DNA from 3 places in the Exiguobacterium sp. s145 genome. Region 1 is predicted to be linked to each of the others. Evidence: riboswitches for the same ligand, from Rfam matches in the RefSeq annotation. Region 1 holds a riboswitch; each other region holds the start of a gene.
What was found. A riboswitch is a leader RNA that binds a small molecule or an ion and turns the genes downstream of it on or off. The one in region 1 is predicted to bind thiamine pyrophosphate.
Positions count from the first base shown of each region.

Region 2: linked by a shared signal. The riboswitch ahead of KNQ07_RS11905 (3-oxoacyl-ACP reductase) and the one ahead of thiD (bifunctional hydroxymethylpyrimidine kinase/phosphomethylpyrimidine kinase) in region 1 are both predicted to bind thiamine pyrophosphate.
Region 3: linked by a shared signal. The riboswitch ahead of thiT (energy-coupled thiamine transporter ThiT) and the one ahead of thiD (bifunctional hydroxymethylpyrimidine kinase/phosphomethylpyrimidine kinase) in region 1 are both predicted to bind thiamine pyrophosphate.

Region 1 covers NZ_JACSMV010000023.1:13,845-19,526, forward strand. Annotated here, with positions in the region: gene KNQ07_RS13880 (type 1 glutamine amidotransferase domain-containing protein) at 1-114, shown strand, start outside; gene KNQ07_RS13885 (VOC family protein) at 169-576, opposite strand; gene KNQ07_RS13890 (murein hydrolase activator EnvC family protein) at 832-2,274, shown strand; gene KNQ07_RS13895 (murein hydrolase activator EnvC family protein) at 2,484-3,515, shown strand; partial or broken gene KNQ07_RS16155 (M23 family metallopeptidase) at 3,537-3,770, shown strand; TPP riboswitch at 3,831-3,941, shown strand; gene thiD (bifunctional hydroxymethylpyrimidine kinase/phosphomethylpyrimidine kinase) at 4,059-4,868, shown strand; gene thiM (hydroxyethylthiazole kinase) at 4,849-5,619, shown strand; gene thiE (thiamine phosphate synthase) at 5,609-5,682, shown strand, end outside.
Region 2 covers NZ_JACSMV010000016.1:30,516-36,197, reverse strand. Annotated here, with positions in the region: gene KNQ07_RS11910 (LLM class flavin-dependent oxidoreductase) at 1-354, opposite strand, end outside; gene KNQ07_RS11905 (3-oxoacyl-ACP reductase) at 411-1,163, opposite strand; TPP riboswitch at 1,299-1,399, opposite strand; gene KNQ07_RS11900 (hypothetical protein) at 1,519-2,601, opposite strand; gene KNQ07_RS11895 (hypothetical protein) at 2,621-3,439, opposite strand; gene KNQ07_RS11890 (ATP-binding cassette domain-containing protein) at 3,436-4,116, opposite strand; gene KNQ07_RS11885 (GntR family transcriptional regulator) at 4,109-4,495, opposite strand; gene KNQ07_RS11880 (excalibur calcium-binding domain-containing protein) at 5,483-5,682, shown strand, end outside.
Region 3 covers NZ_JACSMV010000001.1:322,012-327,693, forward strand. Annotated here, with positions in the region: gene pknB (Stk1 family PASTA domain-containing Ser/Thr kinase) at 1-434, shown strand, start outside; gene rsgA (ribosome small subunit-dependent GTPase A) at 472-1,377, shown strand; gene rpe (ribulose-phosphate 3-epimerase) at 1,379-2,035, shown strand; TPP riboswitch at 2,059-2,165, shown strand; gene thiT (energy-coupled thiamine transporter ThiT) at 2,229-2,789, shown strand; gene KNQ07_RS01605 (thiamine diphosphokinase) at 2,789-3,397, shown strand; gene KNQ07_RS01610 (amino acid permease) at 3,458-4,861, opposite strand; gene rpmB (50S ribosomal protein L28) at 5,003-5,191, opposite strand; gene KNQ07_RS01620 (Asp23/Gls24 family envelope stress response protein) at 5,475-5,682, shown strand, end outside.

The sequences.
Region 1 (5,682 bases):
GCGGGAGTGTCGTATGAAGACAAGGAAGTAGTCGTCGATGACAACTTCGTGTCGAGCCGTCAACCGGATGATATTCCGGCATTTAATCGCGAAATGCTAGCTAAATTAGGATAACTGCTTAAAGTGAAAATGAGCGCCCGCTGACTTCGATCAGCGGACGCTCATTTTTTAGTTTTCCGGATAATCACAAAGTTCCGTAATGACCCCATGCGAATGACGGGGGTCCATATAGATTAATCGTCGGCCGAGCGGAGTTTGACGGTAGGTGTCCTCTAAAAATGTAATTCCCCGTTGTTTTGCTTCCAAAATGGCTTGGTCCAAATCATCAACACGATAGGCAATATGATGAACGCCTTTTCCCCGTTGTTTTAAAAAGCGGGCAATCGGACTTTCCGGACTTGTCGGAGTCAACAATTCAATATGCGCATCTTCAAATTCAATGACAGCAATATTAGACGCAACCCCCGGTGTCGGATTGCTGTACTCACGAATTAACGTTCCTCCTAAAACGGTCGTATAAAACGTAATCGCTTCCTGCATATCCCGAACAGCGATGCCGGTATGATCTAAATACATAACAGTTCCTCCTTTACTTCGATAGTCATAGTGTGTCAAACTCTTTTCCAACACGCAATGAAGAAGATCCGGTTGGGGTGTCTGGATAGGAGCGAAAAGAGAACTTATCCAAAATGACATCTCACTGAAATATAATACAAGGAAAATGAATGCTATAATCAAAAACGTTCTTATAATTTTTAAAAAGTATTACTAAATTTAAATATCATCACTCGATTACTTATATAAACTACACAGAAAAAGAGGGAATACTACATGAAAAAAACGTTCGCGTCGCTCATCGTTTCGGCACTTATTCTTTCATCGACTCCTCACTTCGTAGCAGCAGATGACTTAAGTGAACAAAAAGCTAAAAACGAACAGAAGCAACAAGAAAATGCCAAAACACAAAAAAACTTAGAATCGTCCGTTAATCAAGAAGGACAAAAAATTTCCAAGACTCAGCAAGAAGTTAACCGCTTGGACGAAGCATTAAACGAAAAAATGTTTGCAGTTGAAACAAAAGACCGTCAGATCAAAGCAACTGAAGCAGAAATCGTTGAACTTGGAAAGCAGATCGAAAAGTACAAAGCGAAATTAAAACGCCAAGAAAAACTGCTTGGTGACCGTCTTCGTGTCATGCAAGAAAATGATGGGAACTCCATTAAATGGGAAGAAGTCATTTTTGGATCAAAAGATGTCGGGGATCTGGTCAGCCGCGTTTTAGCGGGGAAATCCATCTCACAACAAGATGATAAAATGATTACCGATTATCAAAACACACAAAAAAAATTAGCAGCTGCTCAACAAGAATTAAAAGATAAAAAAGCAAAACTTGTGACGGAGAAACAAGAGTTGAAACGTCAACAAGCGGAACTTGAGCAACAGCTCAAAGAACGTAACAAACGCTTAAAAGAACTCCGGAAACAGAAAAAGAAATTTGAAACTCAGTTGATGGATGCAAAAGAAGTACAACAAATTTTGATCGCGCAAGAGCAAGCAATTGCAGCTGAAAAAGCAGCTCGCGAACGTGAAGCACGAATCGAAAAAGAGCGTCAAGCGCAAGCGGCACGTGAAGCAAAAGCACGTGCAGAAGCACAGGCAGCACAAGCAGCAGCGGCTCAAAAAGCAGCAGCTGAACAACAGGCGGCAGAAGCAGCCGCTGCTAAAGCAGCAGCCAAAGCGGAACAAAAATCGTCAACACCTGCTACGTCGACGAAACAATCTACGCCATCTGTGACTGTGCCGAAAGCAGCACCGGCACCAACACCGGAACCGGCAGCACCAACACCTGCTCCATCATCTTCTTCTATGTTTATTCACCCGACAAGTGGATCAATCACACAAGGATATGGTTCAGCAAGCGGTTCGAACGGTTATTCTTTCCACAATGGAATTGATTTCGGAGCGCCGGTCGGTACGCCGATTGTTGCAGCAGCAACAGGAACGGTTATCACTGCATCAAGTGGTGGTCCGTACGGTAATCATGTCATGATCGCACACCAATTAAATGGAAAAACATATACAACGGTTTACGCGCATATGAGTTCATTAAATGCACATGCTGGACAACGTGTCAGTCAAGGACAACAAATCGGTGCCCTTGGCAGCACAGGGAATTCAACAGGCCCGCACTTACACTTTGAAATTCATGTAGGTGGTTACAGCTACAGTGCTTCAGGACCGGCGAATTCTGTAAATCCAATGTCGATGTTATAATTACGGAAAAAGCGATTGCTATGGCAATCGCTTTTTTTTGTGTGTCTTGATCAAAATGAAAAATGTTATATTACAAAAAAACGCTTTCACTTGAAACATAAATGAAATTTTACTGAAACTATTACGATGCTATAATCAATCTCAGACATAAATACTTTGAATTAACTACTTTTCAAATAAGAAATCATACATAAGTGAGGAAATGAGACATGTTAAAAAAATTGTTGTCAACGGTATTGTTAGGAGTGTTGCTCGTATCAACTGCGCCGACTTCTGGTCATGCTGCAACGATTAAAGAAAAGAAATCTCAAAATGCGACAGAACAGCGTCGATTGGAAAAAGCCATTAAAAAGCAAGAAGCCAAAATATCGGCGGAACAACGCGAAATCAATAAAATTGATGCAGCGATTAATGAAAATATTTTCCGGATTTCCGAAAAAAATAAGCAGATTAAACAACTAAACCTTCAGATTGAAGATCTGGAAGCGGAAATCGTCCGCTATGAAATCATGCTCACACGTCAAGAAGAGTTGCTCGGAGACCGGTTACGTGTACTTCAAGAAAACGACGGTAATTCGATCAAATGGGAAGAAGTCATTTTTGGTTCGAAAGACCTGGGGGATTTATTCAGCCGTGTCATGGCCGGTAAAAAAATCGCCGAACAAGATGATAAAATGATTTCTGCTTATTTGGAAACACAGGAAAAGCTGGCGGAAATGAAAAAGAACCTCATCACTAAAAAAGAAGAGCGTGTTCAAGAAAAAAAATCATTGCTCATTCAAAAGAAACAATTAAAACAACAGATGAAAGAACGGAGCGCAACCCTGAAAAAATTACGTAAAGGGAAGACGAAGTTTACGACAAAACTGTTGAGTGCCAAAGAATTACAGGCGACTTTAGAAGCTCAAGAAAGAGCGATTGCGGCAGCAAAAGCAGCAGCGAAAGCCGCCGCAGAAAAAGCGGCGGCCGAAAAGGCAGCAGCGGAAAAAGCAGCAAAAGCAGCAAAAGAAGCAGCAAAATCAAAGCCTGAATCAAGTGAATCAACGGTTGTTCCGACTCCTGTCAGCAGTGGACCGACCGGATCGGCGAAGTTTGTTCGTCCGGCTTCGGGTGGTGTCTCACAAGGATTCGGACCGGCCAGTGGAGCGAACGGTTATACTTTCCATAACGGTGTCGATTTCAGCGGACCTGTCGGATCGCCAATTCGTGCGGCGGCTTCCGGAACAGTCATTACGGCCTGAAGCGGCGGACCTTACGGGAATCACGTCATGATTTCCCATTTCCTTGACGGTCAAGTGTATACAACGGTGTACGGTCATATGAATTCGTTATCGGTTTCAGCAGGTCAAACGGTCACTCAAGGTCAAAGGCTTGGTACTCTTGGGAGTACGGGTAATTCGACAGGACCGCATTTGCACTTTGAACTGCATATTGGTGGATATCAATATAGCGCGTCAGGACCTGCTAACACGGTTAATCCACTTGGATACTTGTAAAAACGAGCTTCGGCTCGTTTTTTTGATGGTGCTGTGATACAGTGAAAAAGAATTTAAATTACGAGCAACTAGGGGAGCTGGAGGAGTCCGGCTGAGAGGAAAACCATTCTGTTTTCGACCCTGTCACCTGAACTGGATAATACCAGCGTAGGAAAGTTGAGATCGAAGACATGATTACTTTAACCGGTGAACCTGGTTATTCATGGCGTCGTCTGCTTTTTTACAGCGGACGGCGCTTTTTGTTGTCCGTTTTCTCCTTATTTGCTCACGGGAAAGTGAGGAATTGGAATGAAACACGTATTAACGATCGCCGGATCCGACTCCGGTGGCGGAGCGGGAATTCAGGCGGATTTAAAAACATTTTCAGCACTTGGTGTATATGGCATGAGTGTCATCACGGCGATTACGGCACAAAATACATTGGGTGTTCAAGCGGTTGAAGACGTCTCTCCCGAACTTGTGGAGGCACAGTTAACCTCGATTTTTTCAGATATCCGTGTCGATGCCGTCAAGATTGGAATGGTTTCTAATCAGGAAACGATTCAAGTGATTGCCCGACAACTGGAAAAGTATCCTCTGCCGATTGTTCTTGATCCGGTCATGGTCGCAAAAGGTGGCCATGCTTTGTTACAACCGAATGCGGAACAGGCATTGCTCGAACAGCTGTTACCACTTGCGACCCTTGTGACACCGAATATTCCTGAAATCGAGCGGATGATCGGTGGAACCGTCCATTCACTTGCTGATATGAAGCAAGCAGCGGTCAAGCTGATTGAACGACAAACAGGAGCTGTGTTGCTCAAGGGCGGGCATTTGGAAGGGCAAGACGCCACTGATCTTTTATATACGGACGAACGGTATGTTGTCTTTGAACAAGAACGGATTGAGTCCCGTCATACGCACGGGACAGGCTGTACGTTGTCCGCTGCTATCGCTGCCAACCTGGCTCTTGGTCATTCACTGGAAGACAGCGTCCGTTATGCGAAACGTTATGTGACCGAAGCGATTCGTCACGGTTTTGCTCTTGGACACGGAATTGGACCGACACATCATTTTCATGAACTTTGGAGGGATACACATGCTACGACGCATCCATGATAAAAAACCATTAATTCATCATTTAACGAATACCGTCACGATCAATGATTGTGCTAATATGACACTTGCGCTTGGAGGATCTCCTGTCATGGCAGAGGACCTGCTCGAAGTCGAAGAGATGGTTGGTCTTTCAGACGCCGTCGTGATTAATACAGGAACCATCAATCCGGACATGCGCAAAGCACAGCTGCTAGCAGGGAAAACGGCTAACCGGCTGGGGAAACCGGTCATTTTGGATCCGGTGGGCGCGGGAGCCACGACATTAAGAACGGATTTTATGAAACAACTGATGGAGGAAATCACCTTTACGGTCATCAAAGGAAATGCTTCGGAAATTAAAACGTTGCTTGGACAGGCTGCTCGAACGAAAGGGGTCGATGTGGCGGAAGGAGAATCACTCGATCTTCAAAGTGTTCACGCCTTCGCTTCCCAGACGAAACAAGTCATCGTCGTCACCGGACCCGTTGATTTTGTGACAGATGGAGTCCGTCAACATCATTTGGACGTCGGAACAAAACGACTCGGCCAAGTGACGGGAACAGGATGTATGACCGCTTCCTTGATTGCGACTTTTTTGGGAGCAGGATACGATCATTTCGACGCAGCTGTATTTGGGACGTACGCCATGGGAAAAGCAGGGGAAACGGCCGGAAATCGTCCTGGTATCGGCAGTTTTCGGACCGGATTGTTTGATGCGGTCAGTCTGATGACAGAGGAAAGTTTGCCGGAGGTGCAGATGAATGGACAGTGAATACTTGATTTATGCAGTGACGGATAGACGTCTGCACCCGCATCTTCCCTTGGAGGATGCTGT
Region 2 (5,682 bases), on a different contig from region 1:
AGTCACGTGATCAAGACTTAGCAATTGTCTCGCTGCCGTATATGGATTTGAAAACGTGCTTGATATCGTTGAGACTAATCCTATGTGGTTAGTTACTTGAGAAATAGCCGTTAAATTGATTAAAGGATCCAACCAAAAGGCGGGTAAATCAGTCGCATTTGCAGCCGGAAAAGATTGATTGTCAGCAAAAAATACAGCGTCCAAATAACCGGATTCTGCTATTTGAGCCAATCGCTGATAATAGCTACTCTCTCCGATCTCTTCAATTTTAGAGTCGGGCATTAACCATGCGGCTTGGTGATGACCACATCCATATAACAACACGCCGATATTTAACTGATTCCTGTTCGTCATCTTCAGTTCATGACTCCCTTCTCCTATAAATAGTCAATCTTTTTAACACATCTGTTTTAATTCATCGTTAACCCACCATCTACGGTTAAGTTTTGGCCAGTAATCCCAGACGCTGCTTCTGATGCCAAAAAAGCGACCAACTGTGCTACTTCTTCTAGACTCGTCACTCTTTTTAACGGTGTCGATTGGGCAATTAAATCGAATACTTCAGCGGTGGTTACAGAACTAGCATCAGTCACTTTCAACAACCCGCCGGACACTACGTTCACGTTTATGCCGTATTGACCTAATTCCGCTGCTAGATTACGGCTAAAGCCAATCAGACCTGCCTTTGCTGTCGTATATTCATGATAGGGAACGACTGGATTTTGATAGAGGTTTGTTCCGATACTGATGATGCTACCGATATTTCGTTCAATGAATTGTGGCAAGACACTTTGGGTGACATGAAATGCCGCTTTCAGTGTTCCATCCAGTTGTTTTTGGTAATCTTCCCAGTTTAAATCGATAAACGCTTTTTGTGCCATCGGATCGAATTTAAAATCTACTAATGCATTATTGACTACAACATCGATTTGTCCATAATGCGTAGTGGCTGATTGAATCAAGTGCTCGACATCTTGTCGCTTCGTGACATCCGCATACAAGGCAATAGCATTCTCTACTCCCAGTTCGCTTACAAGTTTCTCTGCCGCATTCTTGCTTTTATAGTAATTAATTACGACTTTAAATCCGTTGTTCACCAACACTCTTGCAATCGTCGCCCCCAATCCTCGACTACTTCCCGTTACTAAAACCGTTCTGGTCATTGTTCCCCACTCCTCCATCAATTTTTGAAACTTAAATAGCGAAGTAGTAAATAAAAAAGCGCAACTCTCCAAAAGGAAAGTTGCGCACATCTAAATAATCACATAGCAAAGAACGACACAATCGTCTCCGCTTGTTCATCAGAGTCTACACTTCCCTACGCTAGTACGACCTAGTTCAGGTTCAAAGGGTTTGAGTAGCTACTCATCTCAGTTTAATAACACCCCTAGTGATTCTATTTAAGTTATCTTCACTTTAGTGGTCTTCCAAACACCTGTCAATGATGATGTCAGTGACTCGTTAACAGTACCTCTTTAAATATCAAACGCAAAAGACAGATTCATCACCCGATAAGGATTACTCCAATACAGTCACATCTTGTATCAGACGATTTTTTTTAGAATTCTTATCTTTGATGATCCCTTGGTACGTAATCGTTTCATTTTTCGTATCGACTACCGTGACCTGGAAGTCTGAGTCATTGATGTTAGCGATGTGGTATAGCTTATCCTGCGCAATCATCGTATAGGAGCCATTGAAACGATAAGTATGTTGCCCTTCCACTTCATGTTGCTTGACTTGATTCGTCTTAAAGTCATAAGTACTCCATTTGATGCTTTTACTATTTTCTGAATCAAACACCCCATAAGCGATCAACGATTGATTATCGTCAGCGGTATTGAAGTTGCCCTCTGCTGCGTAAGCGTCGAGTGCTTTGAGACGCTTGATGCTTTTACCGTTATCTAAATAGTAAGCACTGTCTTTTTCTGCCCCTTCCGCGTCATACGTAATTTCGCGGTAGACGATTCCATAAGGATTGACGACGACATACTGCCGTTCTCGATTGTTTTTAAGTTGCTTGGATTGAAGCATCTCGACCTTTCCTCTTGCAAGGTTGAGTAACAGAACTGTCGACTTTTCTTTCGTGCTGTGATCATCCCACTGAACGTATACGTTCATACCATCCTGATAAAAAACACGTACATCAGACGTTTCGCGATCAGGTACAGCGAGACGGTAATCGAATGTTTTTTTGAACTGCTTCTGCGTACTTTTATCATAAGAGTGGTAGTTTAACTTTGATTCATTCATCTTAATGCCGTACGTCCGTGGACCGATCTCACTCGTAAATACGTCTTCTTTTGAAATGAAGCGATAGAAATCGGATGGAAAGTCAGCTGCGTAATTATTGAACAAGCTTGTGATATAGTTCTGCGATTCACTAGTGATCTGACCGTCTAATTGAACATTGTATTGAGTCGGTTTGATGTCTCCATTTTCAACCTCAATATTGATCCTCTTCAGCTCTTCAGCAGTTCCTTTTTGTAAACTTTCGACCTCATAGTCCGATCCTTTAATACTGGCGGCATAACCAAAATAACTGAGTAAGGTCACTCCAGCAATGCCCCCAACGATGATCATTTCTTTGTATCGTCTCATGGCTTCCTCCTTCTAACTCTTAGATAGATACTTTATGGTTTAGTAATTGAATACACTTCCAACTCACATATACAAAATAGGCGAGAATAAAGGATAGATAAACGAACACTTGTTGATTCGGAACGAGTATGCTCGTTGCATCAAATACGTAACGCAATGCGATGAATGGCACAATCAAGAGGGATACATCCCTGGCAATCGTCAGTAACGCCTTTCCTTTCCGATAAGACCGCTCTGTCAAGACAAACAGGAAGATGATCGTGATGACGAAGAGCGCGAGTGCTAAAATGACGAAAGTGTCAATGATGTTAAAGGTGTAGAGCATGTTGATTGCTGTCGACTCTCCAGTAATTTTTGATACTACTTGTAAGTGGTCGGGTAATAGCAATTCGTAAATCGGATGACTTAAGATGATAATGACCCACTGGATCCCTAGGAAGCCACAAACAAAGATCAACACTGTCATTAGTTTGGAGAGTAGTATCGTAATGCGTTTACCTGGTAACATCAATAAACGATAGATGTATTTCGATTCGCCGTACCAATCGCGGTACCAAATCTGAAAAGCGTACAAAATCGTAAACATAATGCCGAGTGTAATCACATACTTGAAATAGTTCGTCGCGTCACCAAACGTCAATGGACCATTCAGTTGCTCAACAGCTTGCATTTCTGTGAGTCGCTCTTTTTGCATTAAATCTTCTATTTTGGACTGATAATGAAGAATCTGATACACGACGGATGTAATTTCGATGATAATCAGCGTCATCAAAATCGTCATATATAGTTTAAGACTTCGTTTAATTTCCTCGTTCGACAGCATTAAGAATTTCTTCATGTCTGATAAACCTCCCTCATTCGATCCTGGACTGATTTCCCGTAAAGTTCTCGCATTTCTTCTGAGTCTTCCTCTTGGATGATCGTACCGTCCTGGAGAAAGATGACGCGATCGATCAGATGTTCCACTTCCGCAATTTCATGCGTCGTCATCAAGATGCCTTTGCCCTCCATATAATGACTCGAGAAGATCCAAGCAATTTGTTCTTTTGTGAATAAATCAATGCCTGCTAATGGTTCATCGAGCAATAAGTATGGACGATTCATCGCGAAGCCAATCAACAGATTAACTTTTGCTTTGTTCCCTTTAGATAAATTGGCAATTCGATCTGTCGGAACTAGCTTAAAGAAGCCCATTAACTCATTCGCTACTTGTGGATTCCAATCCGGATAATAGTCGCGCATATAAGCGATTGCTTCTCCTACACTCATATAACTTGGCATCGTGGACAAATCTGGTACGAAGGTGATGCAATCTTGTTTCTTTTCTCCGTCTATCGTAATGGTCCCAGCATCTACTGGAATCAAACCTATAATGGCTTTTAAAATGGTAGACTTCCCTTCTCCATTTAATCCAATCAGACAAGTCAGTTGATTCAGCGGAACAGTGAACGATACATCGTTCAAGACATTCTTTTTTTGACCATATGATTTTTGTAATCCGCGGACTTCAAGCATCTAGCTCACTCCCTTTTCGAATGGTGTATTCTTTTTCAAAATTAATGAGGCCCTCTTCTAGCGAAATCTGTAGTGCACGAATCGACTCGACAAATTGTGTGACCGTATTGTCAAGAAGTTCTGTTCTTGCTTGATCGATGACGGATTGATCCATCGTCACTTTACTCGGTACATTAAGCTCGGTCGTGATTAGTTGTTGTTCTTCTAATTCCTTATACACTTTTTGTGCCGTATTCGGATGAATCTTAAGCGTAGCAGCTAGCGCTCGCCGTGAAGGGATACTCTCTCCTCTTTTGAACTCCCCCATGACGATACGTTTTTTGAACCAATCCAATACTTGTAGGTAAATGGGAATCCGTTTATTAAAATGCAATAACATCACCTCACTCGTGAACGCTGTATTAATTCAGTAATACACTTTATAACTGTATGATATGGTCAGTACAGTTAGATGTCAACGCTTTTTTATTGGTTTTCTTTTGTCACTGTATTGTCGTTCTCAATAGTTCTTTTTTTTGATTACTTATTTTTATATGTATGAATGATAAATATGGGAAAACAAAAAGTCCTTGAATGATTTAGTCATTCAAGGACTCAAAAAATATTGCGTTCTTATTAGATATTCTCATCACCAGATTGCAATCAAAAATTAGTATTCTATCTCATGAGCAAATGAATCATCTGCTTATGATTGACCGTTTAATCTAGATTGCTTAATCAAAACACTCCATATCCTAGTACTTATAAATACTAGATGAAAAAGTAAGAAGAACAACAACAACCTATACTTTTTAATTCTTCTAAAATTCATGTTCCTTCGTAAAACTAAATTCAAAAAAATCGATCCCTACTGGCCACTCAAAAGTACATCTTTTTTATCAATTCTTTTATTAAAAAAGGAACTTTGAGCATATACATGCTAATAAAACCTAACTACCGCTGATAGCATTCTCCGATCGATAAGGACGTTTCCAAAACGCTCTTAAGTGATAGTATCTTTACGTTCTTGTTCATCGTTTGACGGCAGCCACAGAGCGTACGCCAAGATCAAACATATTATGCTAGCACTGGCATTAACATTAGCATTAAAAAAGAAAGTTTGAACTACGCCGGAGGAGAACATTTTCCGATTTTCTCCTCGGGATGTACACTTCACTGATCAGAGTTAGACTCCTTATCAAAGGGACGAAAAAATTTTTAAAAAAGTCAATGAAAAACTGACCTGTTACTCTTTCACAAAAAGTTATCTTTAATTAAAAGAAATATTTAAATTCAACGATAATTTTTACTATATATAGTGCTTTTTCTTATTCAACTGTAAAATAAAAAAAGTGTACATATATTTTTAGAAATGGAAGTGAATTTTATGAATTTCCGTAAAGGAATTTTGCTTATCGTGATTGCTATCGTATATCTTCTATTCTTCACCATTACCTTTTGGAGTGTTATCGGATTGATCGTTTCCGTATTAGGTCTATATTTTTACTTTAAACCGAGACTTCGAAATTCAGTAAAATATCCGGTATCTATCGTTTGGCTTGGCGTATTTATTGCTTTTGCAATTAG
Region 3 (5,682 bases), on a different contig from region 1:
AAGCAAAAGCTTATTTGGATGAGATGGGACTGGACGGAACGTTTGAACAGGAGTTCTCAAGTGAGGTCGCGCTCGATCAGGTCATTCGTCAATATCCGCAAGCCGGTGCGCAGGTCGAACCAAACGATTCGGTCACGGTCTTTATTTCTCGCGGAGAGGAAGAAAAGACCATCACGGCGACGTTCCCCGAGAAAGTAGCCTATGATGGCGTTAGTGAAGACGGGGAGCCTGCTCCACGTCAACTCGTCCGGATTGAGACGGAAGATGCCAAAGGAAAACGAACCGTCATCGAAGAATCGATTGATCAGGATGAAACATTTGATGTTCCCTTGACGATTGATCCGGGAGAAGAAGGCAAGATTACGATTTATAAAGATGACGAAGTGTACCGGGCGAAGACGATTACGTACAATCAGGCAAAATCACAAGAATAACGAGCAGGACGTTAATCCTGACAAAGGAGGGCATAGGATGGCAGAAAATCGAATTGAAGACAATCGGGATGGAACGATTATCCGTTTACAGGGTGGATTTTATGATGTCATGACGCCTCAAGGTGAAATCCGTTCACGGGCACGCGGTAATTTCAGAAAACGGGGCATCAGCCCTGTCGTCGGCGATGAGGTCGTGTTACACATCGAAAGTGAGACCGGATATATCCTGGAAGTAAAGGACCGTCAAAATTTCCTGGTCCGCCCGCCAGTTGCCAATATCGATCAAGCGTTGTTGGTCGTATCGGCAGCAGAACCTGATTTTTCTGCCCATCTGTTGGACCGGTTTTTAGTGTTGATTGAAGCAAAGGAAATTCAACCGATCATCATCTTGACGAAGATGGACTTGTTACAAGGTGAAGCCGAACAAGGGGTATTGGAAGCAATTTCCGCTTACCGGACCATTGGATATCACGTCATCGAAACGTCAAGTGAGACATTGGCCGGAGTCGAATCCGTCCGTCCGTTGTTAAAAGATAAAACGAGTGTGCTGGCCGGACAATCCGGTGTAGGGAAAAGTTCGTTGTTGAATGCCTTGGAACCTTCGTTGGCACTCGAAACGAGTCATATTTCGAAGGCGCTTGGTCGTGGACGCCATACGACCCGTCATGTGACATTGATCCCGCTTGGCGAAGGATTGATTGCAGATACCCCGGGATTCTCGAATCTTGATTTTCCGCACGAAATGGAACTCGAGGAGTTACGGTGGTGTTTCCCTGAATTTGTTGCTTTACAGGACGAATGCAAGTACCGTGGCTGTCTGCATTTGAATGAGCCTGGTTGTGCCGTTAAACAAGCCGTCGAGGCCCAGGAAATCATGGCTTCCCGGTATACGAATTATGGTATGTTTGTAGAGGAAATCAAGAATCGGACGCGGAGGTATTAAGATGATTAAAATCGCACCATCAATCTTATCAGCAGATTTTGCAAATTTAGAGCGGGATGTCAAAGCCGTAGAAGCAGCAGGTGCCGATTATATCCATTTCGATGTCATGGACGGTCAATTTGTTCCGAACATCTCATTCGGACTTCCTGTCTTAAGCAGTTTACGTCAAAAAACAGATATGGTTCTCGACGTCCATCTCATGATTGATCGTCCGGAAAACTTTGTCGAAGCCTTCGTTGCAGCAGGGGCTGATATCGTGACGTTCCACGTCGAGGCGACGAATCACGTCCACCGTGTCCTGCAACAGATCAAAGCAGCCGGTGCGAAAGCGGGTGTCGTGCTCAATCCGCATACGCCGCTGTCGACGATCGAACACGTGCTCGAGGATGTGGACATGGTCTTATTGATGACAGTCAATCCGGGATTCGGCGGACAAGCGTTCATTCCGGGTGTCATGAAGAAATTAAATCAACTGGCTGCAATGAAAGCGGAACACGATCTATCGTTTGAGATTGAAATCGATGGCGGAGTCAATGCGGAAACAGCGAAATTATGTATTGAGAATGGGGCAAACGTACTTGTTGCAGGTTCCGCCATCTACAATGCACCGGATTATTCAGAAGCAATCACTAGTATTCGGAATGCCGCTCACGTATAATAAGAGCAGAATCAAAATTGAATGAAGACCGCAAGGGGTGTCGCGTCAAGCGGCTGAGAGAAGTGATTGGACTTTAACCCTTCGAACCTGTTCCGTTCAGACGGACGTAGGGATGTGGCGCACGCAGGCAGTACGGCGTTCGTCGTACTGCCTTTTTGCCGTCCTGCGATTTTATTTTTAGGAGGAAAAAAGGATGAAACGGCTACAAATGTTAATGGAAATTGCAATCTTTGCAAGTCTTGGTGTGGTGTTCGATTTATTAATCCCGTTTAAAATGCCGCAAGGGGGTTCGGTCAGTTTGGCGATGCTGCCAATCTTCGTCATGGCCTTTCGTCATGGTGTCATCGGTGGGGTCGTGACGGGAGCGCTCGTCGGAACGATTCAACTGATGTTCGCTCCGCAAATTCTGACAGTCGTTCAGCCGTTACTCGATTATACGATTGCGTTTGGAGTCGTCGGACTGAGCGGACTATTCGCACGGCAAGTCAAAAAAGCAGCAGCAGCCGGGAAGAATGGCCGTTTGATGGCAATTGTACTAGGCGCGACATTGCTTGGTGCAGGTTTACGTTATGTCTGTCACGTCATCAGCGGAATCGTCTTCTTCGCTGAATATGCGGAAGGTCCGGTCGTTTCGTACTCGTTGATCTATAACGCGACGTATATGGTTCCATCGTACCTATTATGTGGTATTGTCGCAGGACTTCTGTTTACGACAGCGCCCCGACTTCTTCGTTACTCGGCACGAGGTGTCTGATGCGGGTCGTGATTGTAGCGGCCGGTCCGACAGAAGACATCCCGTCCCTGAAACCGTTTCTGGATGAGAAGACGGTTGTCATCGCCGTTGACGGAGGTGTCACCGAATTGGCACAGCAAGGTCTCGCTTTTGACTTGGCGATTGGTGACTTTGATTCGCTCGGATACAAACCGGAAGGAGCGATCATCCACCCGGCTGAAAAGGATGAGACCGACTTGGAACTGGCTTTACGCCATGTCAGTCAACAGTATGAAGCAACAGAAGTGTTCATATTCGGTGCGACCGGAGGACGACTTGATATGACGCTTCAAAACGTCTATTTGCTAAAACAATTTCCGGCAGTTCGCTTGATGACGAAGCGGGAAGAGGTTCGTTTCTTACAGCCGGGGACGTATGAGATCGAGGCAGATGGATTTCACTATCTCTCTTTCATCCCGCTCGTTCCGACACGTCTGACCCTCCGCGGGGTCAAGTATCTGTTGACGAATCATGACGTGCCGGTCGGCGGATCATTGACCGTCAGCAATGAATGGACACAGCACGGAGTGGCGAACGTGACGGTGCATACCGGTGAAGTGATTGCTTTACGAAGTTTGTTAGACCACTAAAAAACGTGATCGGCTTTAGGATATCCTAAAAGTCGATCACGTTTTTTTGTAGTTTTGTTTTTAAGATTCCAATGTCGAGCTGGCTGCCTGACGTTCGGTTTGAGCCGCAATATGTTTTCCTTTGACAAACAGATGGTAAGAGGCCCACGTCAAGACGAAGAACGGAACGCCGATATACAGCGCAATCCGTTGATCCGCTTGGAAAGCCAGGCTGATCAGTACAAGCATGTTCAAAGAAAACGAGATAATCGGCAAGACCGGGAAGAACGGGGTCTTGAATTTTAATTCGCTGACAACATGTCCCTCTTTGATGAATTGACGACGGAAGGCAATCTGCGAGGCGGAAATCGAAATCCATCCGACTTGTGCCCCGAGTCCGGCGAGTGATAACAGCCAGATGAAGACGGTATCTTCCGCGAAAAAGGCGGTCAGAAGCGATAACATCGCAAACAGCATCGTAAAGCATAACGCCCGCATCGGTACACCACGCGAGTTGACGATGGCAAGTTTTTTCGAGATCATACCTTCTTGAGACATCGACCATAACATCCGGGTAGCAGCGTATAATCCTGAGTTCCCGACCGACAGTAAGGCAGTCAGAACGACGATGTTCATCAAATCGGCCGCGTACGGAATCCCAATCGCATCAAAGACCATGATGAACGGACTGCTGATACCGCCAGCTGTTTCATAAGGAATTAAGGCGCCGACGATTGTAATCGAAAGAACAAAAAAGATGAACGTCCGCCAAACCGTATTGCGGATCGCTTTCGGAATCGATTTTTCGGGATCGTTCGACTCTCCGGCCGCAACCCCGATCAATTCCGTCCCCTGGAACGCGAAGTTGACGGCGATCATCGTCGTCAAGACTCCGAGCGCACCGTTCGGGAACAATCCGTTTGAAGTAAAGTTGGCGAATAAACTTTCCGGTCGTGCTGCCGTCATCTCAATCCAGCCAAACCAAGCCGCTCCTCCGAGCGCGATGAAAAATAGAATGGCCAGGACTTTCAGGCTCGAGAACCAGAATTCAGCCTCCCCAAAGGCTTTGGCAGATACGGCGTTAAGTCCGAATAAAATGACGGTGAAGATGGCACACCAGATGACGATAGGGGTGTTCGGAAACCACCGATCCATCAGACTTCCGGCTGCCGTGATTTCAAGTGCCACCGTCACGGCCCATCCGAGCCAGTAAATCCAGCCGACGGCAAATCCGATACCCGGTCCGATGAAACGTGTCGTATACGTTTGAAATGATCCGGAAACCGGCATATGGACAGCCATCTCTCCTAAACATAACATTGTCAGATACATAATGGTCCCACCCACGATGTAACTGAGGACCGCCCCGAGTGGTCCTGCTTGCGAAATCGTTAATCCGGAACCGAGGAACAGTCCCGTACCGATAATCCCTCCGAGTGAAATCATGAAGAGATGCCGGCTTGTCATTTCTCTTTTTAACTGCATGTCTGACCCTTCCCCCTTGAAAAAAATAACTGCTCACTTATTGTAAGCGTTTTCAATTATTCAGACAATTAGTTTATAAGAAAAATAAAAAAAGAACAAAAAAAGAACCGGAAGGGAAGATTCCCATCCGGTTACTGCGCCTTATACGCGTTCGACTTTACCTGATTTGAGCGCTCGAGCTGAAACCCAAACCTTTTTAGGTTTACCGTCAACGAGAATACGTACTTTTTGTACGTTGATTCCCCAAGTGCGTTTCGTTTTGTTCAATGCGTGTGAACGGTTGTTTCCCGACTTCGGCGATTTCCCAGTAACGTAGCATTTACGTGCCATGTGTTCCGCCTCCTTTTATGTTGTTTTGCGTTCGTCCTAATAGACACTTTGCTATCTTAGCATGCTGTTAAGACGGTTGCAACATAAAAAAAGTAGCTGACAAGAAAAAAACTTGACAGACAACCTCAAAATTTAAAATAATGAATGAGGATGATGGTAAAAGTTCATTTGACCGCTACTATTTTTCACATATTCATTGTATAGTCAGTACGGCGACTTTTCAATAGTAGGTCCTTATAGTAGAATTATGGGAAGAACACAATTAACAAAGGGGGCTACTCAGGTGGCGATCGAGATGAAAACGACCTATGGAAAAATTGATGTAGACAACGATGTCGTTGCGCAACTTGCAGGCGGAGCGGCGATGGAATGTTTTGGTGTCGTTGGTATGGCGTCCCAGTCACAAATCAAAGACGGGCTGGCTGAACTGCTGAAACGCGAAAACTTTGCACGCGGTGTCATCGTACGTCAGGTATCGGAACAAGTTCACA